Regions from separate parts of the Herbaspirillum sp. BH-1 genome, predicted to be linked through region 2. Evidence: predicted binding sites of a transcription regulator. Region 2 holds the regulator's gene; each other region holds the start of a gene.

What was found. Region 2 encodes sigma-54, which starts transcription at its own class of promoters, with help from an activator protein. Its sites were predicted from a motif close to TGGCANGNAANCTGCTTT; they were not measured.
Region 1: a site for sigma-54 is predicted at 8,942-8,959, ahead of prpB (methylisocitrate lyase). Genes of this name have one in related genera too.
Region 3: a site for sigma-54 is predicted at 8,328-8,345, ahead of HBH1_RS05805 (nitrate regulatory protein). Genes of this name have one in related genera too.

What each region holds. Positions count from the first base shown of each region.
Region 1 covers NZ_PKOI01000022.1:13,423-23,789, forward strand. Annotated here, with positions in the region: gene HBH1_RS21435 (Hpt domain-containing response regulator) at 1-7, shown strand, start outside; gene HBH1_RS21440 (rhodanese-like domain-containing protein) at 28-489, opposite strand; gene glnA (type I glutamate--ammonia ligase) at 978-2,393, shown strand; gene glnL (nitrogen regulation protein NR(II)) at 2,559-3,632, shown strand; gene ntrC (nitrogen regulation protein NR(I)) at 3,769-5,268, shown strand; gene HBH1_RS21460 (MFS transporter) at 5,474-6,757, opposite strand; gene prpR (propionate catabolism operon regulatory protein PrpR) at 7,012-8,670, opposite strand; gene prpB (methylisocitrate lyase) at 9,012-9,902, shown strand; gene prpC (bifunctional 2-methylcitrate synthase/citrate synthase) at 9,952-10,367, shown strand, end outside.
Region 2 covers NZ_PKOI01000011.1:35,529-45,895, forward strand. Annotated here, with positions in the region: gene lptC (LPS export ABC transporter periplasmic protein LptC) at 1-396, shown strand, start outside; gene lptA (lipopolysaccharide transport periplasmic protein LptA) at 448-1,071, shown strand; gene lptB (LPS export ABC transporter ATP-binding protein) at 1,074-1,814, shown strand; gene HBH1_RS15325 (RNA polymerase factor sigma-54) at 1,882-3,372, shown strand; gene hpf (ribosome hibernation-promoting factor, HPF/YfiA family) at 3,531-3,893, shown strand; gene grxD (Grx4 family monothiol glutaredoxin) at 4,266-4,577, shown strand; gene HBH1_RS15340 (UbiX family flavin prenyltransferase) at 4,613-5,215, shown strand; gene HBH1_RS15345 (helix-turn-helix domain-containing protein) at 5,215-5,628, shown strand; gene HBH1_RS15350 (SDR family oxidoreductase) at 5,715-6,473, opposite strand; gene mdeB (alpha-ketoglutarate dehydrogenase) at 6,640-9,321, opposite strand; gene HBH1_RS15360 (Lrp/AsnC family transcriptional regulator) at 9,635-10,114, shown strand; gene HBH1_RS15365 (response regulator) at 10,200-10,367, opposite strand, start outside.
Region 3 covers NZ_PKOI01000003.1:188,107-198,473, forward strand. Annotated here, with positions in the region: gene HBH1_RS05775 (FAD-linked oxidase C-terminal domain-containing protein) at 1-297, shown strand, start outside; gene hppD (4-hydroxyphenylpyruvate dioxygenase) at 323-1,408, shown strand; gene HBH1_RS05785 (MFS transporter) at 1,497-2,807, shown strand; gene HBH1_RS05790 (cytochrome c) at 2,838-4,289, opposite strand; gene HBH1_RS05795 (GMC family oxidoreductase) at 4,301-6,082, opposite strand; gene HBH1_RS05800 (gluconate 2-dehydrogenase subunit 3 family protein) at 6,146-6,856, opposite strand; gene HBH1_RS05805 (nitrate regulatory protein) at 7,031-8,290, opposite strand; gene HBH1_RS05810 (YncE family protein) at 8,442-9,851, opposite strand; gene HBH1_RS05815 (DUF305 domain-containing protein) at 9,904-10,367, opposite strand, start outside.

The DNA of each region.
Region 1 (10,367 bases), on a different contig from region 2:
ATCCTGATCAGCGTTGCCGGGTTGGCTTCAGGCGCCCACCCAGGGCAGCCCGCCGAAGCACCAGCCTTCCACCGTCTTGCGATGTCCGGCCGCGTCCTTGTTGCCTTCGAAACCTTCCAGGATGTCGAAGCAGCGGGCGTAGCCATGTTCCGTGGCCAGCTTGGCCGCATGCTTGGAACGCACGCCGGAGCGGCACAGGAACAGCAGCACTTCATCGGGCAGGGTGACTTCCTTCAATTGCGGCAGGAATTCCGGATTGGGCTTGCCCTCGGGGTAGAGATTCCATTGCACTGCCAGGTGCTGCGCCGCCGGAATCTGCACGGTCCCGATCCAGTCGCGTTCGGCGCGCGTGCGCACGTCCACCAGCTTCACGCTAGTGTCGGCCTGGATCAGGGCCAGCGCTTCCTGTGGGGTGACTGCGCCGGCATAGGGTAACTGGCCATCGGTGCCGCGTTGCTGGGCTTTGGAGAGGATGTCTTGGGGGCTCATGGCATTTGATCTCGGGAAGAAGGGGGCGTGGAATTCTCGGAACGGGTCAACATGGGTGAGGCCGACGATGGCAGGATCAGCCGCGCAGCCCGCTGAAAGACTTGATTCTAAACAATATAAACATTTCGGCAATTTCCAAGTCGGTGCATCGCGCAGCCGAAGTTACAGGATGCCCCAGTTCGGAGCACGCACCATTAGCGTGCAAATTGGCTGGCTCGACTCAAAAATGAAATAAGTTGGTGCAAAATAAGAAAAATGCACCAAAACAAGGCTTGGTATGCTGATTCCTGCACCGTGGGGAACGGCCCGAAGGCCGCGTCCTCCCTAAAATATTCCATTATCGGGCTACCCCAAAGGTCGATGGCATGGAATCTGCTATCATCCGCGACTGAGTTCGGCGCAAGACCGTTGTATCAAATGCAAAGATCCAGTCGCAGAAAACGGCTCACACCCCAATTTATACTACTTCCTCGTTTTAGGAGATTCGCATGGCAAGGACGGCCGCAGAGGTTTTGAAGATGGTGAAGGACAACGAAGTCAAGTTTGTTGACTTCCGTTTCGCTGACACCCGTGGCAAGGAACAGCACGTTTCCGTGCCTGTTTCGCATTTCGACATCGACAAGTTCGAATCCGGTCACGCCTTCGACGGTTCGTCGATCGCCGGCTGGAAGGGTATCGAAGCCTCCGACATGCTGCTGATCCCGGACCCGAACACCGCCAACATCGACCCGTTCATGGAAGAGACCACCCTCTTCATGCAATGTGACGTGATCGAGCCGTCCGACGGCAAGGGCTACGACCGTGATCCGCGCTCTATCGCCAAGCGCGCTGAAGCCTACCTGAAGTCCTCCGGCCTGGGCGACACCGCCTACTTCGGTCCGGAACCCGAATTCTTCATCTTCGACGGCGTGCGTTGGGGTGCTGACATGTCCGGCTCCTTCGTCAAGATCGACTCCGAAGAAGCTTCCTGGAGCACCGGCGCCAAGATCGAAGGCGGCAACTCCGGCCACCGTCCGACCGTCAAGGGCGGCTACTTCCCGGTTCCTCCGGTCGACAGCTTCCAGGACATGCGTTCGGAAATGTCCCTGATCCTGGAATCCCTGGGCATCCCCGTCGAAGTGCACCACCACGAAGTGGCTGGCGCTGGCCAGAACGAACTGGGCACCAAGTTCTCGACCCTGGTCGAGCGCGCTGACTGGACCCAGACCCTGAAGTACGTGATCTGGAACGTCGCCCACACCTACGGCAAGACCGCTACCTTCATGCCCAAGCCCCTGGTCGGCGACAACGGCTCCGGCATGCACGTGCACCAATCCGTCTGGAAGGATGGCAAGAACCTGTTCGCAGGCGACGGCTACGCCGGTCTGTCGGAATTCGCGCTGTACTACATCGGCGGCATCATCAAGCACGCCAAGGCACTGAACGCCATCACCAACCCCGGCACCAACTCGTACAAGCGTCTGGTCCCCGGCTTCGAAGCCCCGGTCAAGCTGGCCTACTCGGCCCGTAACCGTTCGGCCTCGATCCGTATCCCCCACGTCGCCAACCCGAAGGGCCGTCGTATCGAAACCCGCTTCCCGGATCCCCTGGCCAACCCGTACCTGTGCTTCTCGGCTCTGCTGATGGCCGGTCTGGATGGCGTGCAGAACAAGATCCACCCGGGCGAAGCTGCGACCAAGGACCTGTACCACCTGCCGCCGGAAGAAGACAAGCTGATCCCGACCGTCTGTGCCTCGCTGGACGAAGCCCTGGATCACCTGGACAAGGACCGCGAGTTCCTGACCCGTGGTGGCGTGTTCACCGACAGCATGATCGATGCCTACATCGAGCTGAAGATGCAGGAAGTCCAACGCTTCCGCATGACCACGCACCCGATCGAATTCGACATGTACTACTCGCTGTAATCGAATCCGCATCCGGAGAAAAAGGGGAAGCTTGCTTCCCCTTTTTTTATGCGCAGCGGCGCGGCCCATGGCAGGGAAGTGCGCCCGAAAATTGCTAGACAGACTGGTCAATGACTGCACTAGCCCGAGCAAGACGACATGACCCCTGGCATCACGAATCCTCCCATGAAGACACCTCTTCCTTCCCTCGATGGTCTAGACCTGCTGGCCTCGGCCGTCATCATCCTGGACGCTGCCGGTGGCATCGTCTATGCCAATGCCGCCGCCGAGAACCTGCTGGAGAGTTCCTTCAAGGTGCTCTCGCAGCAGAAGCTGTCGGAGCTCTTCCTCAATGGCAAGGAGCTGACCGCGCTGTTCTACCAGGCCATCGAACACCAGTTTGCCGACAAGCGCCTGGACCTGGTGCTGGAACGCGCCAACCGCGAGCCGTTGCAGGTGCACACCATCGTTACGCCCCTGGACAGCACCGACATGCCGGTCCTGCTGGAGCTGCGCGAGAACGTCCAGCAACTGAAGCTGGACCGTGAAGAGCGCATGTTCGACCAGAGCCAGGCCAACAAGGAACTGATCCGCAACCTGGCCCACGAGATCAAGAACCCGCTGGGCGGCATCCGTGGCGCGGCCCAGTTGCTGGAGCTGGAACTGCCCGAGCGCCACCTCAAGGAATTGCGCGAATACACCCAGGTCATCATCAAGGAAGCCGACCGCCTGCAGACCCTGGTCGATCGCCTGCTGGCACCGCACCGCCATCCCCACATCGTGGGCGACGTCAACATCCACGAAGTGTGCGAGCGCGTGCGCAGCCTGGTGATGGCCGAGTTCCCGCAGGGGCTGACCATCAAGCGCGACTATGATCTTTCCATCCCCGAATTCCGGGGCGACAAGGAACAGCTGATCCAGGCGGTATTGAACATCGTCCACAACGCGGCCCAGGCCCTGGCCGACCGCATCCGTGCGGGTGACGCCGAGCTGATCCTGCGTACCCGCGTGTCCCGCCAGGTGACGCTATCCAAGGTCAGATACCGGCTGGCACTAGACTTGCATATCATCGATAACGGTCCGGGTATTCCGCCAGACATCCAGGAAAGAATCTTCTATCCCCTGGTGTCGGGTCGGGAGGGTGGTAGCGGACTGGGGCTGACCCTGGCGCAGACCTTCGTGCATCAGCACATGGGCGTGATCGAATGCGACAGCCGGCCGGGTTGTACCGATTTCAGAATACTTATACCGCTGCCGTGAGCCCATGGCCGCAGGCGGCGCGCCAAAGCCGGAATGACGGAAGGCATCCCGTCATCATGGGGGCTGTGGCACGGCGCCAGAAGCGTCGTGGCCGCGGGAGCATTAACAGCATGACCAACGCAGGAAAAAGCTATTTATGAAACCGATCTGGATTGTTGACGACGACGAATCGATACGCTGGGTGCTTGAGAAAGCACTGGCCCGAGAAAATCTCGCCACGCAGAGTTTTTCCAGCGCACGCGATGCCATGGCGGCCCTGCAGAACGGCACGCCGCAAGTGCTGGTTTCCGACATCCGCATGCCCGGTGCCTCCGGGCTGGAACTGCTGCAGACCGTCAAGGCCAAGCACCCCGGGATTCCGGTGATCATCATCACCGCCTTCTCTGACCTGGACTCGGCCGTCTCGGCCTTCCAGGGCGGCGCCTTCGAATATCTGGCCAAGCCCTTCGACGTCGACAAGGCGGTCGAACTGATTCGCCGCGCCCTGGATGAAAGCCTGCGCGAAACCGATATCGAGCAAGGTGCCGCACAGACCCCCGAAATCCTCGGCCAGGCGCCCGCGATGCAGGACGTGTTCCGCGCCATCGGCCGCCTGTCGCAATCGAACGTGACGGTGTTGATCACCGGCGAATCCGGCTCCGGCAAGGAGCTGGTGGCACGCGCCCTGCACAAGCACAGCCCGCGCGCCAGCCAGCCCTTCGTGGCATTGAACACGGCCGCTATCCCGAAGGACCTGCTGGAGTCCGAACTCTTCGGCCATGAACGCGGCGCCTTCACCGGCGCGCAAGCCATGCGCCGTGGCCGCTTCGAGCAGGCCGAGGGCGGCACCCTGTTCCTCGATGAAATCGGCGACATGCCGCTGGACCTGCAGACGCGGCTGTTGCGCGTGCTCTCCGACGGCCACTTCTATCGCGTCGGCGGCCATCAATCGCTCAAGGCCAACGTGCGCGTCATCGCCGCCACTCACCAGAACCTGGAACACCGGGTGCGCGAAGGCCTGTTCCGCGAGGACTTGTACCACCGCCTCAACGTCATCCGCCTGCGCCTGCCCAGCCTGCGCGAGCGCAGCGAAGACATTCCCATCCTGGCGCGCTACTTCCTCACCCAGAGCGCCCGCCAGCTGGGCGTGGAAGCCAAGCGCCTGTCACCGCAGGCCATGCAGTTCCTGTCGCAACTGGAATTCCCCGGCAACGTGCGCCAGCTGGAAAACCTGTGCAACTGGATCACCGTCATGGCCCCGGGCCAGACCGTGGAAATCAAGGACCTGCCGCAGGACCTGGTGGAAGAACGCGTGCATGCACCGCAACCGGCGCAGATCGTGTCGGCACCGGCCTCGGCTGCCGGAGCGCCTGCACCGCTGGCCCAGCCCGAGCTGTCGGCAGGCGCGGTACCGGCTGAAGCCGTCGCCGGCAACTGGATCTCGCTGCTGGAAAACGAAGCCGCGCAGATGCTGGCCTCGGAGCAGCCGGAGGTGATGGATATCCTCGGCCGCCAGTTCGAAGCCGCGCTGATCAAGATCGCCCTCAAGCACACCCACGGCCGCAAGAACGACGCCGCCGTGCGCCTGGGCATCGGCCGCAACACCATCACCCGCAAGATCCAGGAGCTGGGTATTGGCGGTGCCGAGGACGATTGATCGGCTAGTGCCGGATCACATCTGATCCAACTCGAGTCAAGCAGGGGAGGCCTGCCCGCGTGCCGCCGCGTGGGCAGGAGCAACAAGGGGAAGAGGCGGCGGCAAACAAAAAAGGAAATGGCCTGGATCTCGCGATCCAGGCCATTTTTATTTGCTCCCGTCGCAGTGACGGGGAAATGATTTATATCATTTACGCGATCGCTGCTTAGCGCAGCTTCAGCACATAACGCGCTGCCACCGAAGCGATCAGGCTCAGCACCGCGCCGAAGATGACGAAGTAGCTCACCGACAGCTTGTTGCCGGTGAAGTCGATCAGCCAGGTGATGATCAGGCCAGCGAAGCCGCCGAAGATGGTCACCGCGATGTTATAGGCCAGCGACATGCCGGTGCCGCGCGTGGCCACCGGGAAGATGTCCGCCAGCAGGGCCGGCATGGCGGCGAAGTACATGGTCATGAGCACGCCGATCACGGTCTGCAGCAACAGCAGCTGCAGGAAGCCCGGCGAATTGGTCAGGAACACGAACATCGGATAGGTCAGCACGATGTACAGGGCGCTGCTGACGATCATGAAGGGCGTGCGACCGATCTTGTCGGAGGCTGCGCCCACCAGCGGCGAGCCGATGAACATGATCAGGCCGGCCACCGACATCGCGGCGAACGACGACCATGCCGGCAGGCCCAGCTGCTTGACCGCGTAGGTCGGGATGTACAGCGACAGGTAGACCGAGACGGTAGCCATGATGACGCTGCCCGAACCGATCAGGAGGCGCAGCTTCTGGCTGGTGAAGGTATCGCGCAGGGGCGCATTGGTCTTTTCGCTGGACTCCTTGAATTCCGGTGCTTCATCCAGGTGACGACGGATGTAGATGCCGGCCGGTGCGATCAGCAGGCCGAAGAAGAACGGCACGCGCCAGCCCCAGGAAGCCAGTTGCTCGGGCGTGAGCATGTTGTTGAGCACGGCGCCGAAGATCGCCGCCAGCAACAGGCTGATGCCCTGGCTGGCCACCTGCCAGCTGGAGAAGTAACCACGGCGATGCGGTGCGTGTTCCACCAGGAAGGCGGTGGAGCTACCGAACTCGCCACCGGCCGAGAAGCCCTGGATCATCTTGCCAAGTGCAATGCCGGCCGGTGCCAGCAGGCCGATGCTGGCATAGCTGGGCATGAAGGCGATCATGGCGGTGCCGATGGTCATGAGCATGATGGACAGCATCAGTGCCGCCTTGCGGCCGGCGCGGTCGGAATAGGCACCCAGCACCACCGCGCCCAGCGGACGCATGAAGAAGGACACGCCGAAGGTGGCGAAGGTCAGCAGCAGCGAAACGCTGTCGTCCCCGGTGGGGAAGAACTGCTTGGCGATGACCACGGCGAAGGCGCCGTAGATCAGGATGTCGAACCATTCGAGCGCATTGCCGATGGAAGACGAGATGATCGCGCGCCGCGCCTGCGGGTGCGTGGTGGCGGCGCCAGGCGCCGTGGTGTTGCTGGTCATGGAGACTCCCTGATGGATGACTGTGGATGGAGGAGCTGCGCGCCGGTCTCGCCCGGGCGGGGCGGACGACTGCCTGGCTGGTTGAATGATGGTTATGGGCTCCCTGTCGCGCTCACGGGGCAAATGCGATCGGCCGTGGGCGTTACAGCGGGCGAGGATAGGCGCCGCAGTGCGGGGCTGTCAAGGCGCGCTGCGGTGGATTATCAGGACGCAGGAAGGCTGTCGCATCGGGTAAATGATTGACACACGATGGCTCATTGCTGGCCTTCATCGACCTCATCCGCTAGCTGCTTCAAGCGGCGCCACAGGGTGGTCCGGCTCATCCCCAGATGGCGTGCGGCGGCAGCGCGATTGCCGCGATAGCGGCGCAGCACGGCCTGGATCTGCGCATCGTCAGGCGCGGCCGTGACGACATCTGGCTCCTGCGCGGTCGCGCTGGCCATGCTGGCGTGCTGCCCCAGTTCCGGTGCGACCCGCAGGATCAGGGCCGGCGTCAGCGCCTGCAGCGGTTCGGCCGCCAGGAACAGGGCCAGCCGTTCCATCAGGTTGCGCAGTTCACGCACATTGCCCGGCCAGGCGTAGGCGCACAGCAGCGGCGAGCAGCGCAGGATTTCCGCACCCAGGTTGGCATGCGGGCGGGCATCCAGCGCTGCCAGTGCATGCTTGAGATGCCACTCGGCCAGTGCCGGCACGTCCTCGCTGCGCGCACGCAGCGGCGGCAGGGGCAGGCGCAGCACGCTGAGCCGGTAATACAGGTCGGCCCGGAAACGGCCCTCGCGCACCTTGGCCTCCAGGTCGCAATGGGTAGCGCTGATGATGCGCACCTGCACCGGAATCGGCCGCGTGCCACCGACGCGCACCACCTCGCGCTCTTCCAGCACGCGCAGCAGGCGTGTCTGCAGGGGCAGCGGCATCTCGCCGATTTCATCCAATAGCAGCGTGCCGCGATGGGCCGCCTCGAACACGCCGGCACGTCCACCCCGGCGCGAACCGGTGAAGGCACCTTCTTCATAGCCGAACAGTTCGGACTCCAGCAGCGACTCCGCCAGCGCGCCGCAGTTGATGGCCACGAAGGGATGGCTTGCCTGGGTCTTGCCCTGCATCAGCGGATGGGCGCGATGGATGGCTTGCGCCGCCAGCTCCTTGCCGGTGCCGGTCTCGCCCTGGATCAGTACGCTGGCCGGTGAACGGGCAAACAGCGTGATCGATTGCCGTACCGCTTCCATGGCAGTCGAATCGCCCCGCAGGTCCTTCAGGTGATGGCGTGCGCGCAGGCTGTCGGCCACCGGCAGGAGGGGGCCACGCGTGCTCTCCAGTTGCGTCAGGCGCGCCAGTTCCAGTGCATCCTCGAAGGCCTGACGCACCGTGGCCGAGGAATACAGGAAGATACCGTGCATGCCCGCCTCTTCGGCCAGGTCGGTGATGAGGCCGGCACCCACCACGGCCTCGATGCCACCGGCCTTCAGTTCGTTGACCACGGCCCGCGCATCTTCTTCGGTGGCATAGGTGCGCTGGGCGATGTCCAGTCCGAACATCTGCTGGAACTCGGCCAGTGCCGGCATCTCTTCCTGATAGCTGACCAGGCCGATGCGGGTGGTGATCTGGCGCGCCCGTGCCAGCGCCTGCATCACGTCGAAGCCGCTGGCACGCGCCACCACCACCGGCACCGGCAACCGGCTCTTGAGATAGGCGCCGTTGGAGCCGGCCGAGATGACCACGTCGCAGCGCTGCGTGGCCAGGCGCTCGCGGATCTCGCGCACGGCCTCGTCGAACCCCAGGTGGATGGGCTCGATGTCGGCCAGGGCGTCGAACTCCAGCGTGATGTCACGGAACAGCTCCGACAGGCGCGATACCGAAGCGGTCCAGATCACGGGTTTGTCGGCGTGGCGGTCGGTGGGGGCAGGGCGTTTCATGGGCGGGGCGCTGGGTGGCTGAGGGTGATTGACGACGACTCAGGGTGGCTGGAAGGCCTAAAAGCCAGCCAGGAAGAAACGTTCACCATGTTTCAGTGAAACGTTAGTGTAACACTGATGAAACAGGGTGGCATGCCTCCGGAGCGCCCGTCGGGTCTGCCTGCTGGCGTGGCAGGGGAGCCAGGTTTCGTCCGCAAGTCATTGATCTGGAAGGAAGTTTCATATCGGCCCAAAAGAGGTCCGCCAGGTTTCGCAGGATGCTGCAGTGCGATGGCACGGCCGTTGCAATAAGGCCCTCCATAGTCCGCTACCTCCAGCAACCCTTACAGAAGGTGTCCATCATGGCTCTCCACTCCGCAGGCGCAGCGTTCCGCCAGGCCGTCCAGGAAGAATCCCCCTTGCAAGTCATCGGCGCGATCAACGCCAATCACGCCCTGCTGGCCAAGCGCGCCGGCTTCCGTGCGATCTACCTGTCCGGCGGCGGGGTCGCGGCCGGTTCCCTGGGCTTGCCCGACCTCGGCATTTCCAACCTGGACGACGTGCTCACCGACGTGCGCCGCATCACCGACGTGTGCGATCTGCCGCTGCTGGTGGATGTCGATACCGGCTTCGGCGCCTCGGCCTTCAACGTGGCCCGCACCGTGAAGTCGATGATCAAGTTCGGCGCCGCCGCCATGCACATCGAAGATCAGGTCGGCGCCAAGCGCTGCGGTCACCGTCCCGGCAAGGAAATCGTCAGCAAGCAGGAAATGGTGGACCGCATCAAGGCCGCCGTGGATGCCCGTACCGATGAGAATTTCGTCATCATGGCGCGCACCGATGCACTGGCCGTGGAAGGCCTGGAGGCTGCCGTGGAGCGCGCCGTGGCCTGCGTCGAAGCCGGTGCCGACATGATCTTCCCGGAAGCCATCACCGACCTGGGCATGTACAAGCAGTTCGCCAATGCGGTGAAGGTGCCGATCCTGGCCAACATCACCGAGTTCGGCTCGACCCCGCTGTTCACCGTGGACGAACTCAAGGGCGCCGACGTCGGCCTGGTGCTCTATCCGCTGTCGGCCTTCCGCGCCATGAACAAGGCGGCCGAAAACGTCTATCAGGCGATCCGCCGCGACGGCACCCAGAAGAACGTGGTCGATACCATGCAGACCCGCATGGAACTGTACGACCGCATCGACTACCACAGCTACGAGCAGCGCCTGGATGCGCTGTTTGCCCAGCAGAAGAACAAGTAATCCCTTCCGATAATTCAGTTTTCACCGAACACGCTACGAGGAGAACACGATGAGCGAACAACAAGCCGCAGGTTTCAAGCCCAAGAAGTCCGTTGCCCTCTCCGGCGTCACCGCCGGCAACACCGCCCTGTGTACCGTCGGCAAGACCGGCAATGACCTGCACTATCGCGGCTACGACATCCTGGACGTGGCCGACAGCTGCGAGTTCGAAGAGATCGCCCACCTGCTGGTGCATGGCAAGCTGCCCACCGCCGCCGAACTGCGGGCCTACAAGGCCAAGCTCAAGGCCCTGCGCGGCCTGCCGGCCAACGTCAAGGCGGCGCTGGAGTGGCTGCCTGCGGCTTCGCATCCGATGGATGTGATGCGTACCGGCGTCTCGGCCCTGGGTTGCGTGCTGCCGGAGAAGGATGACCACAACACCCCCGGCGCGCGTGATATCGCCGACCGCCTGATGGCCTCGCTCGG
Region 2 (10,367 bases):
TATGACGTTTCCGGGACCAAGATGGTCCACTTCCCGCTGGATGACTCCTTCGAGATCACCAAGCCGGTGGTGCACAGCCTGGACAAGGACAAGCCTCCGATGGAACTGTATTCCGACACGGCACGCGTGACCGACGACCAGACCCAGATCCACATGTATGGCAATGCCAACGCCATCCGTGGCGCCGCCAACGGCCGTGCGCCGATGCATCTGGTCTCGGAATACCTGCTGCTGCTGCCCGATGACGAGATCGTCAAGACCGACAAACCGGTTGCAATGACGATGGGCACCACCAGATTGAATGGAGTGGGCATGCTGGCCAACAACGCCACCCAGGTTGTGCAGTTGTTCGGCAATGTGCGCGGTTATTACGAGCCCACGCCGAAGAAACGCTAAACCGGTTGTCCCCACGATAAAAACGCCAAGAACCGACCAGACAGGAAATCCATGAAACGCTCACTCTTACTGCCGATGCTGATGCTGGCTGCCGTGTGCGGCGTGGCCCACGCCGAGAAGGCGGACTCCACCAAGCCCACCAACATCGAGGCGGACCAGATGGTCTACGACGACGTGCGCCAGGTGAAGACCTTCACCGGCAACGTCGTCATGACCCGCGGCACCCTGATCATCAAGGCAGGCCGCGTGGTACTCACGACCGACCAGTACGGCTATGAAAATGCGGTGCTGTACGCGGCTCCTGGTGCACTGGCGAACTTCCGCCAGAAGCGCGATGGTGGCCCCAACCTGTGGATCGAAGGCCAGGCCGAACGCATCGAGTATTCCGAGCAGACCGAGGTCTCCAAGCTGTTCCAGCGCGCGCACATCCAGCGCATGGATGGCAGCCGCATCACTGACGAAGTCAATGGCGAATTCATTTCCTATGACAGCCGCGCCGAGTTCTACTCCGTCAACAACACCGCCAGCGGCGAAAGCAAGCCGGGGGCAGGACGCATCACTGCCGTGATCCAGCCCAAGAACCCGCCTCCGGCGGATGCCTCCCAGCCTTCCACGCCCGCACAGCCCGCTACGCCGGCACCGGCCCAGCGCCGTCAGAACGGAAAGGACCAGTAACGATGGCAAGCTCACTGGTCGTTCGCGGCCTGAAGAAAAGCTACGGTGCGCGCCAGGTGGTGCGTGACGTCTCCATGGAAGTGCGTAGTGGCGAAGTGGTCGGCCTGCTTGGCCCCAACGGTGCCGGCAAGACCACCTCGTTCTACATGATCGTCGGCCTGGTCCCCTCGGACGGTGGCGAAATCGATCTGGACGGTTCGCCCATCTCGCGCCTGCCGATCCACAAGCGCGCCACGCTGGGGCTGTCCTACCTGCCGCAGGAAGCCTCGGTGTTCCGCAAGCTGACGGTGGAAGACAACATCCGCGCCGTGCTGGAGCTGCGCCAGGAAGACGGCAAGCCGCTCTCGCGCGATGAAATCGAGGGCCGCCTGAACAACCTGCTGCATGAACTGCAGATCGAAAAGCTGCGCGAGAGCCAGGCACTGTCGCTCTCCGGTGGCGAACGCCGCCGCGTGGAAATCGCCCGCGCACTGGCCACCGATCCGCGCTTCGTGCTGCTGGACGAACCGTTTGCCGGTATCGACCCGATTGCAGTGATCGAAATCCAGCGCATCGTGCGCTTCCTCAAGGAACGCGGCATCGGCGTGCTCATCACCGACCACAACGTGCGGGAAACCCTGGGTATCTGCGACCGCGCCTACATCATCAACCAGGGCACGGTGCTGGCCAGCGGTAACCCGGAAGAGATCATCGCCAACGAATCGGTGCGCCGGGTATACCTGGGCGAACACTTCCGCATGTAGCACCCACCGTCCATCGGCCGTACAACGGTATTGCAACCAGCGGGCCACGCCGCTCCCAGAAAGACAGATGAAACAGTCGCTCCAGTTACGTACCTCGCAGCACCTCGCATTGACGCCGCAACTGCAGCAGTCGATCAGGCTGCTGCAACTGTCGACGCTGGAACTGCACCAGGAACTGGAACAGATCCTGTCCGACAATCCCCTGCTCGAACGCCTGGACGACGCGCTCGACAATTCGGTGCGCCTATTGGCCGATGGCGCGGTCTCTTCGGCGCCCTCCACCGGAGTGGCCGAGCCCGCTGGCGACAGCGGCAACGAAGCAGCTCCTGCCGCTACCGATGGCGAAGCCAGTTTCGACTACCAGGACAACAGCCCCGAGAGCGGCGTCAGCGGGGAATCCGACTGGAGCTTCGACGACGTGGCGCGCAGTGGCAAGTCGCCCGACGATGACGATGCCCGCCCGCAACTGGAAGCGCATGAGCTGACCCTGCGCGAACACCTGCTGGAACAGATCCGGGTCACCGCCCGCACGCACCGCGACCGTGCGCTGCTGGAACTGCTCACCGATGCGCTGGACGAAAGTGGTTACCTCGAAGAACCGCTGGAAGACATCCTCGCGCGCCTGCCGGAAGAGCTGGGCGTTGACCTGGAAGAACTGTCGATCTCGCTGAAGCTGCTGCAGAGCCTGGACCCGGCCGGGGTGGGTGCGCGCAGTGCCGGTGAATGTCTGGCACTGCAGATCCGCCGCCTGCCCAAGGTGCCCTTCGTCACCCGCAAGCTGGCCTTGAGGATCGTCGAGGATTACCTGCCGCTGTTCGCGCAACGCGACTTCAACAAGATCAAGAAGGCCCTCGATTGCGATGACGAGGACCTGCGCGAAGCACAGACGGTGATCCGTCAGTGCCGTCCGCATCCGGGCGCCGAATTCGCGCGCGATGCTTCGGACTACGTGGTGCCGGACGTGATTGTCAAACAGACAAAGAACGGCTGGCAGGTCATGCTCAACCATGAGGTCATGCCCAAGCTGCGCGTCAATGCGATGTATGCGAGTGCGCTCAAGCAGGCCAAGGGCGAAGGATCGCTGTCTTCCCAGTTGCAGGAAGCCAAGTGGCTCATCAAGAACATGCGGCAACGTTTCGATACAATTTTGCGAGTCGCGCAGGCTATTGTCGAACGTCAAAGAAACTTCTTTTCACATGGCGCAGTCGCCATGCGGCCCCTTGTGCTGCGTGAAATTGCTGATACACTGGGTCTACACGAGAGCACAATCTCTCGCGTGACAACTCAGAAATACATGCTCACGCCGCACGGCATGTTCGAGTTGAAGTACTTCTTCGGTAGCCACGTCGCGACTGAAACCGGAGGCGAAGCCTCCTCCACCGCGATACGGGCGCTGATCAAACAGTTGATAGGAGCCGAAAACCCGCAGACCCCATTATCCGATAGCAAGATTGCGGATATGCTGGCAGAACAAGGCATGGTGGTCGCGCGACGCACAGTCGCCAAATACCGCGAAGTGTTGAAGATTCCGCCAGTCAATCTCCGCAAGTCCCTCTGAGCTTTCCTCAGTTTTTCTGTAGCAGTACCGTTGCTGTGTTCAGGCAAGCATCCCTACCTGGTGCCCATGCCATCCGACACGAAGACCGTGCCCGTGGTACAGCAGCTGTAGACGATGCATCGCACGAACCTCCAGTGACCTCACGATAGGAGTCTTGTATGAATCTGACCATCAGTGGACACCACCTCGAACTGACCCCCGCCATCCGGGAATACGTGCAAAGCAAGCTGGCCCGTATCAAGCGCCATTTCGACAACGTGATCGACGTCAGCGTGATCCTGAGCGTAGATAAACTCACAGAAAAGGAAAAGCGCCAAAAAGCGGAAATCAACGTCCACATCAAGGGGAAGGATCTACATGCGGAAAGCATTGCGCACGACCTCTATGCCGCCATCGATGCCCTGATCGACAAGCTCGACCGCCAGGTCATCAAGCACAAGGACCGCTTGCAGGAGCATCACTCCATGGCCAAGCGTCTGCCCGACGATACCCCCACTGATGCAGTGGCTGGCGCGGCATAAGACAAGGACCCGGGACCATTCCTGCCGGCGGGTGCGCAACGACAGCGTGACGCATAAGGTGGGAATCTCATGAGGAAGGGGCGCGCAAGCGCCCTTTTTCATTTTGCGGCGCCGGGGTCGGTTTCATTTCCTGTGGCAAACAGTGATCCCGCGTCCATCACCGCCGTTGTTCTCCCGACGCGGCCCGTAATGAGACTTGAAGGGGCTCCTCCCGCCCTCATCTTGGTGGCAAGGTCCAAAGGGAAATCGTATAAATGATTTCCACCAAGCAATGCCGGACGACACCCCAACCACGCCGCAACCCTGCCGACTTCAACGCGAGCGGCGGCTTTTCCCTATAATGTCGGCAATCCCATTTTTAAAGGCATAGCCATGAGCGACGTCCAATCCTGGATCAAAGAAACCGTGACCCAAAACCCTGTCGTGCTGTTCATGAAGGGAACCGCCCAGTTCCCGCAATGCGGCTTCTCCGGCAAGGCCATCCAGCTGCTCAAGGCCAGCGGCGCCGAGAACATCGTTACCGTCAACGTGCTGGAAAGCGCCGACGTGCGTCAGGGCATCAAGGAATACTCGAACTGGCCAACCATTCCCCAGCTGTACGTGAAGGGTGAATTCGTCGGCGGCTCCGATATCATGAGCGAGATGTACGCCTCGGGCGAACTGCAGACCCTGATCAAGGGCTAAACCCGGCGCATCGCTGCCCTGCTCCGGTTTCTCTTGTGAGTTCCACTTCCAGTCCGCCACGCCAGCGTCTGATCGTCGCCATCACCGGTGCGACCGGGGCGATCTATGGCGTGCGCCTGCTGGAGCACCTGCGCAAGCATGGTCAGGTGGAAACCCATCTGATGATTTCCGAAGCCGGCGTGCTCAATCTGCACCAGGAACTGGACATGCGGCGCAAGGAGGTCGAAGCCCTGGCCGACGTGGTGCATCACGTGCGCGACGTCGGCGCCTGCATCGCCAGCGGCTCCTTCGCCTCCACCGGCATGGTGGTGGCACCCTGTTCGATGAAGACCCTGGCCGCCGTGGCGCATGGTCTCTCCGACAACCTCATCACCCGCGCCGCCGACGTGGTCCTGAAAGAACGTCGTCGCCTGGTACTGATGGTGCGCGAAACGCCCTTCAACCTGGCCCACCTGCGCAACATGACCGCCGTCACCGAGATGGGCGGTGTGATCTTCCCGCCGCTGCCCGGTTTCTACCAGCGCCCGGCCTCGATGGAAGAGATGGTCGATCACACCCTCGGGCGCGTGCTGGACATGTTCGGGATTTCCATGCAGCTCACTCCCGAATGGCAAGGCATGAAGGGTGGAGCTGACTGATGGAAAAAAGTGCGATGGACAAGATCACCTCGCACTTTGCGGCCTTGTCGTCTCTCATCCCGCTGCGGCCGATTCGTTCTGATGATGACTATGACCGCGCAGTCACCACCCTGAATCAATTGCTCGACGCCGGTGCCGGCAATGAAAAGCACCCTCTGGCCGATCTGGTCGATACACTCGGCAGCCTCATTGCCGAATACGACGACAAGCACTTCCCGTTGCAGCAGGTCTCTCCTGTGGATGTCCTGCAATTCCTGATGGAGCAACATCAGCTCACACAATCCGACCTGCCCGAGATCGGCTCACAAGGCGTGGTCTCCGAAATCCTGCGCGGCAAGCGCGAATTGAATCTGCGTCAGGTCAAGGCACTGGCCCAGCGCTTCGGCGTCGGTGCATCGGTCTTTATCGGCTAGACGCGGCTTGCCCGAACAACACCAATGAAAATGGCCGCAGTACACAACCGCGGCCACTTCTTCACTTCCGATCCCGCCGGGAAGAATCAACCCCGCCCGATATAGGGCATCTTGGTCGCCATCACCGTCATGAACTGCACATTGGCATCCAGCGGCAGGCTGTCCATGTAGAGGATGGCCTTGGCTACATGCTCGGCGTCCATGGTCGGTTCGACCTTGGTGGAGCCGTCGGCCTGCAAGGTGCCTTTCTTCATCAGCGTGGTCATGTCGGTGGAGGCATTGCCGATGTCGATCTGGCCGCAGGCGATGTCATAGGCGCGACCATCCAGCGAGGTGGCCTTGGTCAGGCCCGTGATGGCATGCTTGGTGGCCGTGTAGGAGGCCGAGAACGGACGCGGCGCATGGGCCGAGATGGAGCCGTTGTTGATGATGCGCCCACCCCGCGGGGATTGCTCCTTCATGACGCGGAAGGCTTCCTGGGTACACAGGAAGACACCGGTCAGGTTGATGTCCACCGCTGCCTTCCACTGCTCCACGCTCAACTCCTCCAGCGATACCGGCGGTGCGAAGATGCCGGCATTGTTGAACAGCATGTCGAGCCGGCCGAAGCGTTGCCGGGTCTGTGCGAACAGATGCTTGACCGAGGCCGGATCGGTCACGTCGGTTGCCACCACCAGCGCATTGGCACCGTGTTCGCCAGCCAGTTTGACGGTCTCTTCCAGCGCATCCTGGCGACGTCCGGCCAGGGCCACGCCATAGCCTTCGCGCAGCAGCGCCAGGGTAATCTGCCGGCCGATGCCGGAGCCTGCGCCGGTCACCAGCGCGATACGTTTGGGTGCAGCCATCGTGTTGACTCCTCAATGATCTTATGGACGGAACCTGCATCGTCGGCGGATAAAAAAAACCGCCCGTGATGCACGGGCGGTTTCCACTATAACAAACACCAGGCGCGGCCAGATGAAGGATTTTCAATCCCTGGGCCTGCCTTTCATGTATCCCGGTACTTGTGCATCAGACCGTGCTCGACAGCGGCTTGGCCGTATCGATACCCAGCGTACGCGCTGCATCCTCCAGCCGCGCACGATCCTCTCCCCAGACCGCGCACAACGCCGTATAGGCGATCCAGCGTGCATCGATCTCGAAGAAGTCGCGCAGGTTCACCCGCGTGTCGCTGCGGCCAAAGCCATCCGTTCCGAGGGTCACATACTGCGCCGGCACGAAGGCACGGATACTCTCCGGCAAGGTACGGATGTAGTCGCTCACCGCGATGACCGGTGCAGCGCTGCCCTGCAGTTGCTGCGTCACATACGGCAGCGGGTGCGCGCCCGACAGACGCTGGTTGCGCTGCGCCGCCACGCCATCACGCGCCAGTTCGGTATAGCTGGTCACGCTCCATACCTCGGCCTCGATCTGCCAGTGCTGCTGCAGCAACGCGGCGGCGGCCACTGCTTCCTTCAGGATGGGACCTGCACCCAACAGGCGCGCCTGCGCGTTCTCCTTGCGACCCAGGCAGTACAGCCCACGCAGGATGCCTTCCTGCACGCCCGGCGGCAGGCTGGGCTGGGCCTCGTTTTCGTTGGTGACGGTGATGTAGTAAAAGACGTCCTCGCCGCGCTCCATCATGCGGCGCATGCCGTCGTCGAGGATCACCGCCAGCTCGTAGGCATAGGCCGGGTCATAGGAAACGCAGTTGGGAATCGAAGCCGCCGTCACCAGGCTATTGCCATCCTGATGCTGCAAGCCCTCGCCGCCCAGGGTGGTACGCCCCGACGTGGCGCCGATCAGGAAGCCACGTGCGCGCTGGTCCGCCGCTGCCCAGATCAGGTCGCCGATGCGCTGGAAACCAAACATCGAGTAGTAGATGTAGAACGGCAGCATCGGTGTGCCATGCACCGAGTAGGCGGTCGCGGCGGCCGTCCAGGAAGAGATCGCGCCGGCTTCGGTGATGCCCTCTTCCAGAATCTGGCCATCCTTGGCCTCGCGATAGTAGAGGATGGACCCGATGTCCTCCGGCTCATACAGCTGACCCTGGGAGGAATAGATGCCGACCTGGCGGAACAGGTTGGCCATGCCGAAGGTACGCGCCTCGTCGGCCACGATGGGCACCACGTAGCGGCCGAACTCCGGGTCCTTCAACAGGTTGCCGAGCTGGCGCACCAGCGCCATGGTGGATGACATCTCCTTGCCATCGGCTTCCAGCGCGAACTTGCTGTGCGCTTCCAGCGCCGGCACCGCGCGGCGCGCCTGACCGGCATCGCGGCGTGGCAGGTAGCCGCCCAGCGCAGCGCGGCGGGCATGCAGGTGTTTCATCTCGGCGCTGTCGGGCGCGGGCTTGTAGAAGGCCAGTTCGCGGCACTGTTGATCCGACAGCGGCAGCTTGAAGCGGTCACGGAATTGCAGCAGGCTTTCCTCATCCAGCTTCTTCTGCTGGTGGGTGGTCATCTTGCCTTCACCGGCCGCGCCCATGCCGTAGCCCTTCTTGGTCTGGGCCAGGATCACAGTCGGCTGGCCGCGATGCTGGGCCGCCGCCTGGTAGGCCGAGAATATCTTCTTCATGTCGTGCCCGCCCCGACGCAGGCGGTTGATTTCCTCATCGGTGAGCGTGGCACCGATAGCGCGGGTGCCCGGTGTCTGGCCGAAGAAATGCTGGCGATTGAAGGCGCCATCGTTGGCGGCGAAGGTCTGCAATTGACCGTCCACCGTGCGGTTCAGGGCGTCCACCAACTCACCGTCGCGGTCGCGGGCGAACAGGCCATCCCAGTCCGAGCCCCACAGCAGCTTGATGACGTTCCAGCCGGCACCGGCAAACAGGGTCTCCAGCTCATCGACGATGTGACCGTTTCCGCGCACCGGACCATCCAGGCGCTGCAGGTTGCAGTTGACCACGAAGATCAGGTTGTCCAGCTTCTCGCGCGAGGCCAGCGAGAGCGCCGCCAGCGATTCGGGCTCGTCCATCTCGCCGTCGCCGAACACCCCCCATACCTTGCGGCCCTGGTCCTGCAACAGGCCGCGATGTTCCATGTAACGCAGGAAGCGCGCCTGGTAGATGGCATTGATGGGACCGATGCCCATGGAGCCGGTCGGGAATTGCCAGAACTGCGGCATCAGCCAGGGATGCGGGTAGGACGACAATCCCTGGCGACCGACGCGCTTGGCCTCGATCTCCCGGCGGTAATAGGCCAGGTCCTCTTCGCTCAAGGCGCCTTCCAGGAAAGCGCGGGCATAGATGCCGGGTGCCGAGTGCGGCTGGAAATAGACCACGTCACCGGCGAACTTGTCATCGCGGGCACGGAAGAAGTGATTGAAGCCGACCTCGAACAGGTCCGCCGCCGAGGCGAAGCTGGCAATATGCCCGCCCAGCTCGCCATAGGCGCGATTGGCGCGCACCACCATGGCCAGCGCATTCCAGCGCATGATGCTGGCGATACGTTCCTCGATGGCCTGGGCGTCCGAACCACCGGGGAAAGGCGGCTCCTGCTCGGGGCGGATGGTATTCACATAAGGGGTATTGCGCGCATCGCGCCAGTTCACGCCCCACTGCTGGGCCGCCGCCGACAGGCGCGAGAGCAGGAAGCGCGCACGCTCCGGTCCGGCCTCGGCCAGCACGCTTTGCAGCGCCTGCAGCCACTCCTGGGTTTCCTGGGCATCGAGGTCGATATCACGGGCGATATCGCTGTCACTGGGGCGGGACATGTCCACTTCCTGATCTCCTGTCTGGTCGCACGCCGAGGCTGGCGCAGCGCGGGTCGGCATAAAACCTGCTGCCGCTGCAATCGCCGCTATGCAAAGAGACGAAAAGCCGGTAAAACACAGGCCGCGCCATCGGTCTCCCCGCGCCCGACGCCTTTTCGGTCTTGTCTTGGTGGTAAGGGCTAGCTTGCGAGATGAACTACCGGACTACGATACGCCGGATAGCCCGGCATGAGTCACTTAAAACAGGAAGTTGCCGTACAATATTCAGCATCCAGTGCTGCAAAACCGAAACCGACAGAATTTAATTTCGATAATGGAACTAGATACCACCGATTTGCGCATCCTGAACATCCTTCAGGAGAACAGTTCGATCAGCAATCTGGAGCTCGCCAGCCGTATCAACCTCTCGCCATCGCCGACCCTGGCCCGTGTGAAGCGGCTGGAAACCGAAGGCATCATCTCGCGCTACGTGGCGCTGGCCGATCCGCACCTGCTGGGCCTGAAGGTCAACGTCTTCGTCAAGGTGATCCTGGAGCGCCAGGGCGCCGAAGCGCTGGCCCAGTTCGAGACGGCCGTGAGTGCCTTCGATGAGGTCATGGAAGTGTACCTGATGACCGGCGACGAGGATTACCTGCTGCGCATCGTGGTGCCCGACCTGCTGACGCTGGAACATTTCATCGTCGATCACCTGACCAAGATTCCCGGCATCAAGAATATCCGTTCCAGCTTTGCCCTCAAGCAGATCAAGTACAAGACGGCGTTGCCCACGCCCAAAATCAAGACCCGCCGCTGAACCGCCTGCGGGGCCGGCGCAACAATGAAAAAAGGGCCGCCCGGCCCTTTCGTTTTTTCCAGCGTCAGCAGCGATCTGCCGGCACTCAATGCGAGGTCTCATCCTCCGGTCTGGCCGGATCATCACGCCGCCGTGCCGGGTGCGCCTCGGCACCTCCCAGGACCGATGCCATCACCTTGGCCGGTACCGGTCCCCTCGCCGCCAGGGCATCACACCAGCGCTCCACCATCTCCACCACGCAACGCGCATAGTG
Region 3 (10,367 bases), on a different contig from region 2:
GTGGCCGGTGAGGAAGAACGCGCCCTGCGCCTGGCCGACACCATTCTGCAGATGGTGCTGGCCGAAGGTGGCACCGTCAGCGGCGAGCATGGCATCGGCAGCGAAAAGCTGCATGGCATGTGCTGGCAGTTCTCGGCCGATGAACTGGAGCTGTTCGCGCGCCTGCGCGCAGCCTTCGATCCCCATGGCCTCCTCAATCCCGGCAAGGCCATCCCCACCTTACACCGTTGTGCCGAGTTCGGCGGCATGCATGTCGCGCGCGATGCCATGCCGTTCCCCGAGTTACCGCGCTTTTGATCACCGACCTTAGATGGGAGAAACCATGTCAGATCTGTTCGATAACCCCATGGGCCTGTGCGGCTTCGAATTCGTCGAATTCGCCTCGCCCCGTCCCGGCGTCCTGGAACCCCTGTTCGTGAAGCTGGGGTTCACGGAAGTGGCCCGCCATCGTTCCAAGGATGTCTCGCTGTACCGCCAGGGCAGCATCAATTTCATCATCAATCGCGAGCCCGGCAGTCAGGCCGCCTACTTCGCCGCAGAGCACGGGCCATCGGCCTGCGGCCTGGCCTTCCGCGTGCGCGATGCCCACCTTGCCTACCGCCGCGCGCTGGAACTGGGTGCGCAGCCGATGGAGATCCCGACCGGCCCGATGGAACTGCGCCTGCCGGCCATTCGTGGCATCGGCGGGGCGCCGCTGTACCTGATCGATCGCTTCGAGGATGGCAAGTCCATCTATGACGTCGATTTCGAATTCCTGCCCGGCGTGGATCGCCATCCGCGCGGCCATGGTTTTTCGGTGGTGGACCACTTGACCCACAACGTCTATCGCGGTCGCATGGCCTATTGGGCGGACTTCTACGGCAAGTTGTTCAATTTCCGGGAAATCCGTTACTTCGACATCCAGGGCGAATACACTGGCCTGACCTCCAAGGCCATGACCGCACCCGACGGCCTGATCCGCATCCCCCTCAACGAGGAAGCCCGCCAGGGCGGCGGCCAGATCGAGGAATTCCTGATGCAGTTCAACGGCGAGGGCATCCAGCACATCGCCCTGCTGACCGACAACCTGCTCGACGCCATCGACCAGCTGCAACTGGCCGGCATTCCCGTGCTGAGCGCACCCAACGAACGCTATTACGCGCAGCTGGAAGAACGCCTGCCCGGCCATGGCCAGCCGCTTGACGCCCTGCAGGCGCGCGGCATCCTGCTGGACGGCACCACCGTGGGCGGTACGCCGCGTCTGCTGTTGCAGATATTCTCCGAACCGCTGCTGGGGCCGGTGTTCTTCGAATTCATCGAACGCAGGGGGAATTACCGTGAAGGTTTCGGTGAGGGCAATTTCAAGGCCCTGTTCGAATCGCTGGAACGCGACCAGATCCAGCGCGGCGTGCTGGGCACCGAGCCGTAGCAAGAAAACGATATAAATAATTGATGACAGAGAGGCCGCGCGATGGAAGGCCATCGGCGCAGGACCTCCCCAACGACAGGAGACACAGATGACCACCCTAGCATCCACACTGGACGGCGACGCCGTGACAGACTTCGAGAACCGCACCTATGCCAGGGTGACCTGGCGCCTGATTCCCTTCCTCTTCCTGTGCTACGTGGTGGCCTATCTGGACCGCGTCAACGTCGGCTTCGCCAAATTGCAGATGCTCAACAGCCTGCAATGGAGCGACAGCATCTATGGCCTGGGCGCAGGTCTGTTCTTCGTGGGCTATTTCCTGTTCGAGGTCCCCAGCAACCTGCTGCTGTACCGTTATGGCGCACGGCGCTGGATCGCCCGCATCATGATCAGCTGGGCCATCCTGTCGGGCCTGACGGCCTTCGTCACCACGCCGACCACGTTCTATGTCCTGCGCTTCCTGCTGGGCGTGGCCGAGGCCGGTTTCTTCCCCGGCATCATCCTGTACCTGACCTACTGGTATCCAGCGCATCGGCGTGGCAGGATCACGGCCCTCTTCATGACCGCCATTCCGATCTCGGGCGTGGTCGGTGGTCCGCTCTCGGGCTGGATCCTGGGCAGCTTCGGCAGTGCCGACGGCTGGGCCGGCTGGCAATGGCTGTTCATGCTGGAAGCTTTGCCTTCTTTGCTGGTGGGCGTGATGGTTCTGTATTACCTGGATGACGGCATCGCCTCCGCGCGCTGGCTCGATGACCGGCAGAAGGCGCTGCTGCAGGACAATATCCGCACCGACGCTGCCGGCAAACAGGATCACTCCATCGGTGCCGCCTTCTCCAATGGCAAGGTATGGATCATGTGCGCGATCTACTTCAGCTGCGCCATGGGCAACTATGGCATCAGCTTCTGGCTGCCCTCGCTGATCCAGGCGGCAGGCATCAAGAGCCTGCTGTCGGTGGGGCTGTTGTCGGCCATTCCATTTGCTGTGGGGGCGATATCGATGGTCTTGTTCGCCCGCAGTGCTGATCGCCAGCTGGAACGCCGCTGGCACCTGGCCGTGGCGCTGCTGATAGGCGCCGTCGGCCTGAGCCTGAGCGCCCTGTTTGGCCAGCAGGCCTTCCTGGCGATTGCTGCGTTGTCATTCGCCTCGGCCGGCATCATGTCGCTGGCGCCGCTGTTCTGGAGCCTGCCGACCGCCTTCCTGGGCGGTGCGGCGGCCGCCACCGGTATCGCGCTGATCAATTCGGTAGCCAACCTGGCCGGCTTTGTCAGCCCTTTCCTGATCGGCTGGATCAAGGACCAGACCCACAGCACCGCCATCGGCCTGTACCTGCTGTCGGGTGTGCTGGTGGCCGGGGCGGCGCTGGTCATCGGTGCGGTGCCGGCCAGACTGGTGAATCGGTAGCAGGGTTCGCCCGCTGCAGGGCGTTTCTGTTCAGGGCGCCCGATCCTCCACCGGCTTCGCGGTCTTCCTGATCTTCGCCACATCGGCCGCCGACACCGTACCACCGCGATTGCCCCAGGCGGTCTGGATATACGAGGTCACCTCCGCCACCTGCTGGTCATTGAGCAACTGCGCGTAGGGCGCCATGACCAGTCCGCCCTTGACCGAATCGGTCGCTGGCTGGCGTCCGCCCTGCAGGATGATGCGGATGGCCGAGGTGGCATCGCCCGTCTGCAGCACCGGATTGCCCGCCAGTGCCGGGAAGGCCTTGCCGTAACCCGTGCCGTTGCTGCGGTGGCAGGCGGCACAACGATCCAGGTAGAGCGCCGCGCCCGGCGTCTGCGGGCGGCCCTCGTAGGCGGCCGTGGCGCTCACCTCGTCATAGCGGTAGGGTGCCGCATCGTTGCGCGGCGACAGACTCAACAGGTAGCGCGAGATGGCATTGAGATCGGCCTCGGTCAGGTATTGCATCGAATGCTCGACCACGTCATTCATGGCCCCGAAGGAGGCCGTGAACTGGTTGCGTCCGGTGCGCAGGAACTCCACCAGATCGGCCTGGCTCCAGCCAGCGATGCCGCCACCGTGCTCGTTGCGCAGTGACGGCACGCTCCAGCCATCCACCACCTGGCCACCGGAGAGGTAGAGACGGCTGCTGTCGTCACGCAGCGATTTTTCCTGCAGCGTGGTCGAGCGCGGTGTATGGCAGCTGCCGCAATGCCCCAGTCCTTCCACCAGATAGGCACCCCGTGCCAGTTCCTGGTCGCCGCCGGCCGGTGCTGCATAAGGCGTCGGCGTCGGCGCGAACAGCTTGCGCCAGATCGCCAGCGGCCAGCGCATCGACAGCGGCCACGGGATGTCATTGGCGCGATTGGCCTGGGCCGACGGCGGCACCGCCTTGGTGAAGTAGGCATAGAGCGCCTGCATGTCCTCCTCGCTCAGTCGCGAATAGGAAGGGTAGGGCATGGCCGGATAGACCGTATAGCCAGCCCGGGTGACGCCGGTGCGCATCAGACGCGCAAAGTCCTCGTAGCTCCAGTCCCCGATGCCGTGTTCCTTGTCCGGCGTGATGTTGGTCGAATAGATCGCACCCAACGGAGACGCCAGCGCCAGGCCGCCCGCAAAGGGTGCGCCACCCTTGCTGGTATGGCAGGCCACGCAATCGCCGGCCCGCGCCAGGTAGGCACCCCGCAGCAGCAACTGGTCATCGGCGCTGGGGCTGCCCTGGCCGGCGATGCGTTGCGACAGCGCGGCATCGGCTGGCGGTACCGCGAAGGGCTGCAAGGGCGCAGTTTCGCGATTCAACAGCCGCCCGCCCATCGGCGGCTTGGGCGGCGCCGCAACGGTCAGCGAATCATCGGCATACGCCAGGTTGTAAGCGGCTGCCGCGGCCAGCATGGCCGCGCCCAGTGCCAGGGAGGAGGTCAGGATCAGTCGTTTCATCATCACTCCCGTGCTCACGCGCTGACCAGCGGACGCGGGTCCTTGAGGTATTGCTCGCGGATGGCGCGGGCCGACCAGTAGGTCAATGCCACCGCCGCCCCGGTCGGGTTGTAGCCGATACCCTGGGCGAACACGCCCGAGCCCACCGCAAACACGTTGTGTACGTCCCAGCTCTGCAGGTAGCGGTTCACCACGCTGGTGGACGGGTCATTGCCCATGGCCACGCCACCGGCCCAGTGCGTGGTCTGGTAGCTGCGCAGGTCCGGTGCCGCGCCGAAATCCTTGACCGTGACCTTGATCTCGCGCGCCTTCAGTTCATGCGCGATCTTGACCGCCTGATCAGTAACGTAGCGGCTCATGCGGATGTCGTTGTCCTTCCAGTCGAAGGTAAAACGCAGCAGCGGCTGGCCAAAGGCGTCCTTGTAGTTCGGATCGAGATCGACATAGACGTCCCGATACACCATGTTGGCACCATGCACGTCGAAGGACATGGTGTTCAGATAGCTGTCCTTGACCGCCTGCTTCCAGGCGCGCCCCCACTTGGGTGTGCCGGGCGGCACGGCAATCCCCGAGATCGGCTTGGCCCCGGCCGGATTGCTCCAGATCGGGGAACCGCCCACGAAGCCCAGCGGCCCGTGGTCCATGTGGTCGCCATTGAAGTCATCCACCGCCACCCCGTTGCCACCGGCGCCGATGAAGCCATTGATGTTCTTGCCCGGCGCGAAGAAGGCATTGATGGTGGACATCATCTGGAAGGCGATATTGCGGCCCACCACACCGGAATTGGAAACCGGGTCATACGGCTTGCCGATGCCCGAGAGCAGGAACAGCCGCGCATTGTTGTAGGCGAAGGTACTGGCCACGACGATATTGGCCGGCTGGAACACGGTGTCGCCGTTGGCATCGATGTAGGTCACGCCGGTAGCCTTCTTGCGGGTGCTGTCGAGTTCGATGCGCAACACATTGCACTGGCTGCGCAGTTCGAACAGCTTGCTCTGGCGCAGCGCCGGCATGATGTTGACGTTGGGCGAGGCCTTCGAATAGTTGTAGCAGGCATAGCCCGAGCAATAGCCGCAGAAGGTGCAGGGCCCCATCTGGCAACCATACTGGTTCACATAGGGTGCCGAGGCATTGGCCGAGGGCAGCGTAAAGGGATGGAAACCCGCCTGCTGCGCCGCCTTGCGAAACAGCGCCGCCTGGTATTGCTCCTTCTGGGCCGGCAGCGGGAAGGCGTCGGAGCGGTCGGCCTCGAAGGGGTTGCCACCATTGTCCACCACGCGACCCTTGACCCGATAGGCGGTGCCGGAAGTCCCCATCATCTTTTCGGCGAAGTCGAAATACGGTTCCAGTTCTTCGTAGCTCACCCCCCAGTCCTGCAGGTTCATATCCTTGGGGATGAAGTTCTTGCCGTAGCGCTCTTCATAATGACTGCGCATGCGCAGTTCTTCCGGCAGGATGCGCCAGTGGCAGCCCGACCAGTGCAGGCCAGCACCGCCCACGCCTTCGCCCGGCTTGAACATGGCGATCTGGCGATAGGGGATGGCGCTGTCGCCCATCTTGCGGCGGAAGGTGAAGGAGGATTTGTTGAGGTTCTGGAACAGCTTGAAGCGCTGCTGGTAGTCCAGCTCATTGATGGTCTTGGGATAGGCGCCATCGGGATAGGTATCGCGATAGACACCACGTTCCAGCGCCACCACGCTTTGACCGGCCTCGGTCATTTCCTTGGCCATGATGGCCCCGGTCCAGCCGAAGCCGACGATGACGACGTCGACTGCTTTCATGTTCTTGTTGGCCATGTGCTTGTGCTTCCTGGGGAAGGGGAAGAGAGAAAGGAGATAGGGGCAGGGAAGCCCGTGCCATCAGCCGCGCGAGACCGGCGGCAGCGGATAGGTGCGGCCGTACTGGTCCACCCAGTCGTAGTAGTCGGCGCGGGCACCGGGGAAGCCGATCATCTTCCATGCAGCCATGCCCTTGTTGCCGCCATCGACGGGGTCGCAGAAATAGCCTTCGTGCACGTTCTGCAGCAGCAGGTTGAACAGGGCCGCTGGGGGGATGCTGGCCATCTTCACATTGCCCTTCTCGAACTCGCCCATCATCTTTTCGCGCTGCTGCTGGTTCAGCCCGACGTAGCCCTGGCCGTACTGCTGCTTGATGGCGGCGTCGAACTCGGCCAGGCCCTTCTTGTACAGTTCACGCGGCGGGTAGGGCAGCTGGTAACCGAACTCGGCCGGCGCATCCGGCGTGAACGGCCCCTGCATGTACCACAGCTGTCCCTGGCCGTAGGGCGTGTTCATCTGGGCATCGATGAATTCGGGCACGCCTGCCTCCAGCGCACCCGGGCCGTTTTCATCGGCCGGGATGAGCACCTCGGCCAGGGCACTGAGCAGGCCGAATTCATCCTGGTTGAAGAAGCTGGGTTTGTAGGGCGTGTTGTCGCCGGACTTGGCCGACTGCCCCTGGGCAGCCACGGTGAGGCTGCCGGTGGTCACCGCCAGCGCGGCAGCCGGCGCGGCAGTCAGGGCGCCGCGCAGGAAGTGGCGGCGATTGGCGGAGATGCTTATTTTTTTCATGGCGCGTTTCCGTGTGGGAAATCGGGACCGCAGCAAGGCAGATGCCTTCCTTACGGATGAGCCATGATGCGCGCTTGCGCAGCGTGAAGGGATCAGTGAATCTGAGGTTTTGGTGTCGGAAACGTCTGACATCGCGACGCTGTACCAGCACCGCGATGTCCGCATGTCCGCTGCTCAGGCGTCCGGCAGGATCTCGGTCAGCGAGAGGATGGCCTGGGCCACTTCGGCGATGCGCCGGTTCTGGTTCATCGCATGCTTGCGCAGCAGGCGATAGGCGTTTTCTTCGTTGAGCCCCTGCTTCATCATCAACACGCCCTTGGCGCGTTCGATGAGCTTGCGTTCTTCCAGGCTCTCGCGCACGGTGGCCAGTTCCTGGGTCAGGTTCTGCAGCCGTTCGGATTGCGCCCGCAGCAGGTCGACGATGGATTGTGTCAGGTGCGGCCCGACCCCGGCATCCATGGGGCCGCCGCTCAGGTGCCCGCCATCCAGGCTGGAAGAGAAGGTCGCCAGGGGTGCCAGCGGATCGAGCGCCTCTTCCTGGCTGAACCACTGGCCCTGATCGTCCAGCTCCTTCTGCAGTTCGATGATCTTGGCGTGGCATTGCGCCTGCACGTATTGCGCCAGGTGAATCTCGACCTGATGCAGACCGTCAATGCGGGTGGAGCAACACTGGTACCAGGCATCGGCCATATCGGAATCCAGCGGCCGCTCGTGCGAGGTCAGCAGCTTGCGGCGCAGTCGCTCCAGCTCCGCCAGCGGCAGCGTGGCCTGCATCGCCGTCCACTCATTGCGGAAACCCTCGGCGAAGGACTCGAAACGGCGCAGCGCCTGCTCCTGCATCTCGATCTGGTATTCGATGCTCTGTTCCTGCTCGCGCGTGATCTTGCCCATGGCAAAGGCCGCAGCGCCGCCGGCGCGTTCGCGGCCGGCGAATTCCTTGCCCTGCATCAGGTTGAACAGCGCCACCAGCAGGCGTGAGATCTGTGGATCGACTGCCACATCGGCGGCCTCGAACACCAGCGCCAGCAGCGCCCCCACCAGCGTCTTGAAACGTTCGTAGCTGGCGGCCGGCGAGCAGGCCAGGGCCGCCACGTCGGCGCGCAGGCGCGGCAGGCCGTCCAGGGCGTGCAAGGCGAAGGCGATGCGGGTGTAGAGGCGGGCACCGTTGGAAAGTGCGTTGTCATGTTCGGTGGCCTCCAGCCAGGAGGCAAACTCCTGCTGCGCCACCTCACTGGCGGCCACGCGCTCGCGCCACACCAGGGCATCACGCTCACCGCGCGAGCCCAGGTAGATATTGGAAATGCCGCGTTCCTGCTGCAGGCAGTGGATCAGTTTGCCCACCGTCAGCACCAGCTGGCAGGTGCGGGCGAGGCGTTGCAGTTCTTCCACTTCGCAGCGGCGGGCAGTGATCAGGTAGTTGAGGACGTTGCTCATGGGCGCAGGAAAGGGAGGGAGCGGGCAGCCGCAAGGGCATGCAATATTCGTGCAATGCCCGGTGCTGCCGCGATTGTAAAGGATCGCTCCCCTGCCCGAAACCCCGGGGCGGGCCGGCGACCTTGCACCCCGGTCCGCCCGCCGTACCTGATTACATGTCGCTGACCAGCACGGCACGACTGGCGTCGGCCGGTGCCGCGCCTTCCATCACGATCAGTTTCAGCGGGCCGGACTGGGACGATTGCGCGCCCGGTTCGGCCAGGCGGCGCGCCGGACCGATGGCCGTGCCGTTGGACATGCCCTTGGCATCGGTCACGAAGCTGGCCACCGGCGTGCTCTGGCCGCTCAGGTAGACGTTGTAGTTGGTCTGCGGCTTGAGCTTGAAGAGCGACACCTCCAGGGCATCGACCACGCCCAGGTTGCGCGACACCACGAAGCCCTTGGCTTCCGGCGCCGTCACGGGTTTCAGGCGGATATTGAGCGGTTCGGCATTGGCCAGCGGCGCCAGGTTCCGCTTGCCATCGCCGTCGCCGACCACGTTGGAGAGGAAGATCAGGGCCTGCGGCGCCTGACCACCGGCGACGTGGGCGATCACCTTGTTCTGCGCCGGATCGATCACTTCCATGCCGTCACCGTTTTCCAGGCCCACATAGACCCGGCTGCTGTCGTCGGAACTCCAGATGCCATGCGGCAGCGCGCCGGTCGGGATGGTCGCCAGCAGCTGTGCCTGGGCATCGGTGCTGTAGACCTTGACCACGTTCTCGCCACCCACCGTGACATAGGCCAGCACCTTGCCGTTGACCGTGGCAAAGGCCAGGTGATTGGTGATGAAGCCGGTATCGATCACGCCGGTCACCTTCAGGGTGCGGGTGTCGATGCGGGTCACCTTGCCCACGTCCTTGTGGGTCATCCACAGTTCCTTGTGGTCGGGCGTAAATTGCAGGAAGGGCGAGAAGGGGCTCACCACGTCGATCTTCTTGATCACCGTATGCGACTTCACGTCGATCACATCCACCTGCGGCGTGAAGCTCGATACCGAGAAGGCCAGCTTGTTGTCCGGCAGGAATTGCACCATGCCGGGACCGACGGCGGTCTGGATGCGGCGGGTTTCCTTGAAGGTCTGCGGGTCGATGACGGAGATGTAGTCCTCGCCGCGCACCACCACCCAGACTTCCTTGCCGTCAGCGGTAAAGAAGCCTTCGTGCGGGGAGCGGCCGACATAGGTCACGCCCTTGACGGCATTGGTGGCGGTATCGATGAAGGTGACCGAGTTGGACCCGTTGGAGATCACCACCAGGGTCTTGTGATCCGGCGAGAAGCCCATGCCGTGTACGTTGATCTGGCCGCGATACAGGGGCGAGAGCACGTCCGGACGCGGATTGCCCAGGCGGATCTGGCCCACCAGCGTATTGTCGACCGGGTTGAAGACCGACACCGTATTGCTGTTCTGGTCGGCCGTGTACACCCGGTCATGGGCGGTGGGCAGGGCCATGGCCGAACAGGATAGCAAGGACAGCAGCGAGATGGTGAGGGTGGAAAGAGCGAGTCTGGATGATTTCATGGCGTTGGCGCGGTGGTTGAAAAAAGCGGGGGGAGGCACAGTGATGGCGGGCTCAGGGCGCGCTTGAGGGGTAGCCGTGGCGCTTGAGCCAGGCCTGCATCACCTGGATCTCGTTCTGCTGTTCGGCCACGATGCCCAGTGCCAGATTGCGTATCTCCGGATCCTGGCTGTACAACAGCACGGCACGCGCCATGTCGACTGCACCCTGGTGATGGGGCAGCATCATGCTCACGAAATCGTGGTCAGGTTGACCGTTCATGGGCGCGTGCTGCATGCCGTAGTCCATTACGGCCATGGCATCGTCATTCAGTGTGGAAAAGGGTTTGGCGCTGCTGGCCACGAAGACGGGGGGCGTTGCCGTGGTGAGTGGTGCCGGGCTGTCATGAGCCATGCCATGCATGGCGCCCATGTCGTGCATGGCCCCCATGTCATGGGCCGGCGCGGTGGCCGCGAACGCAGCCAGGGAACATGCCAGCGAAGCCGCCAGCATCAGGCGCCAGGCCCGGGCCGACCGGC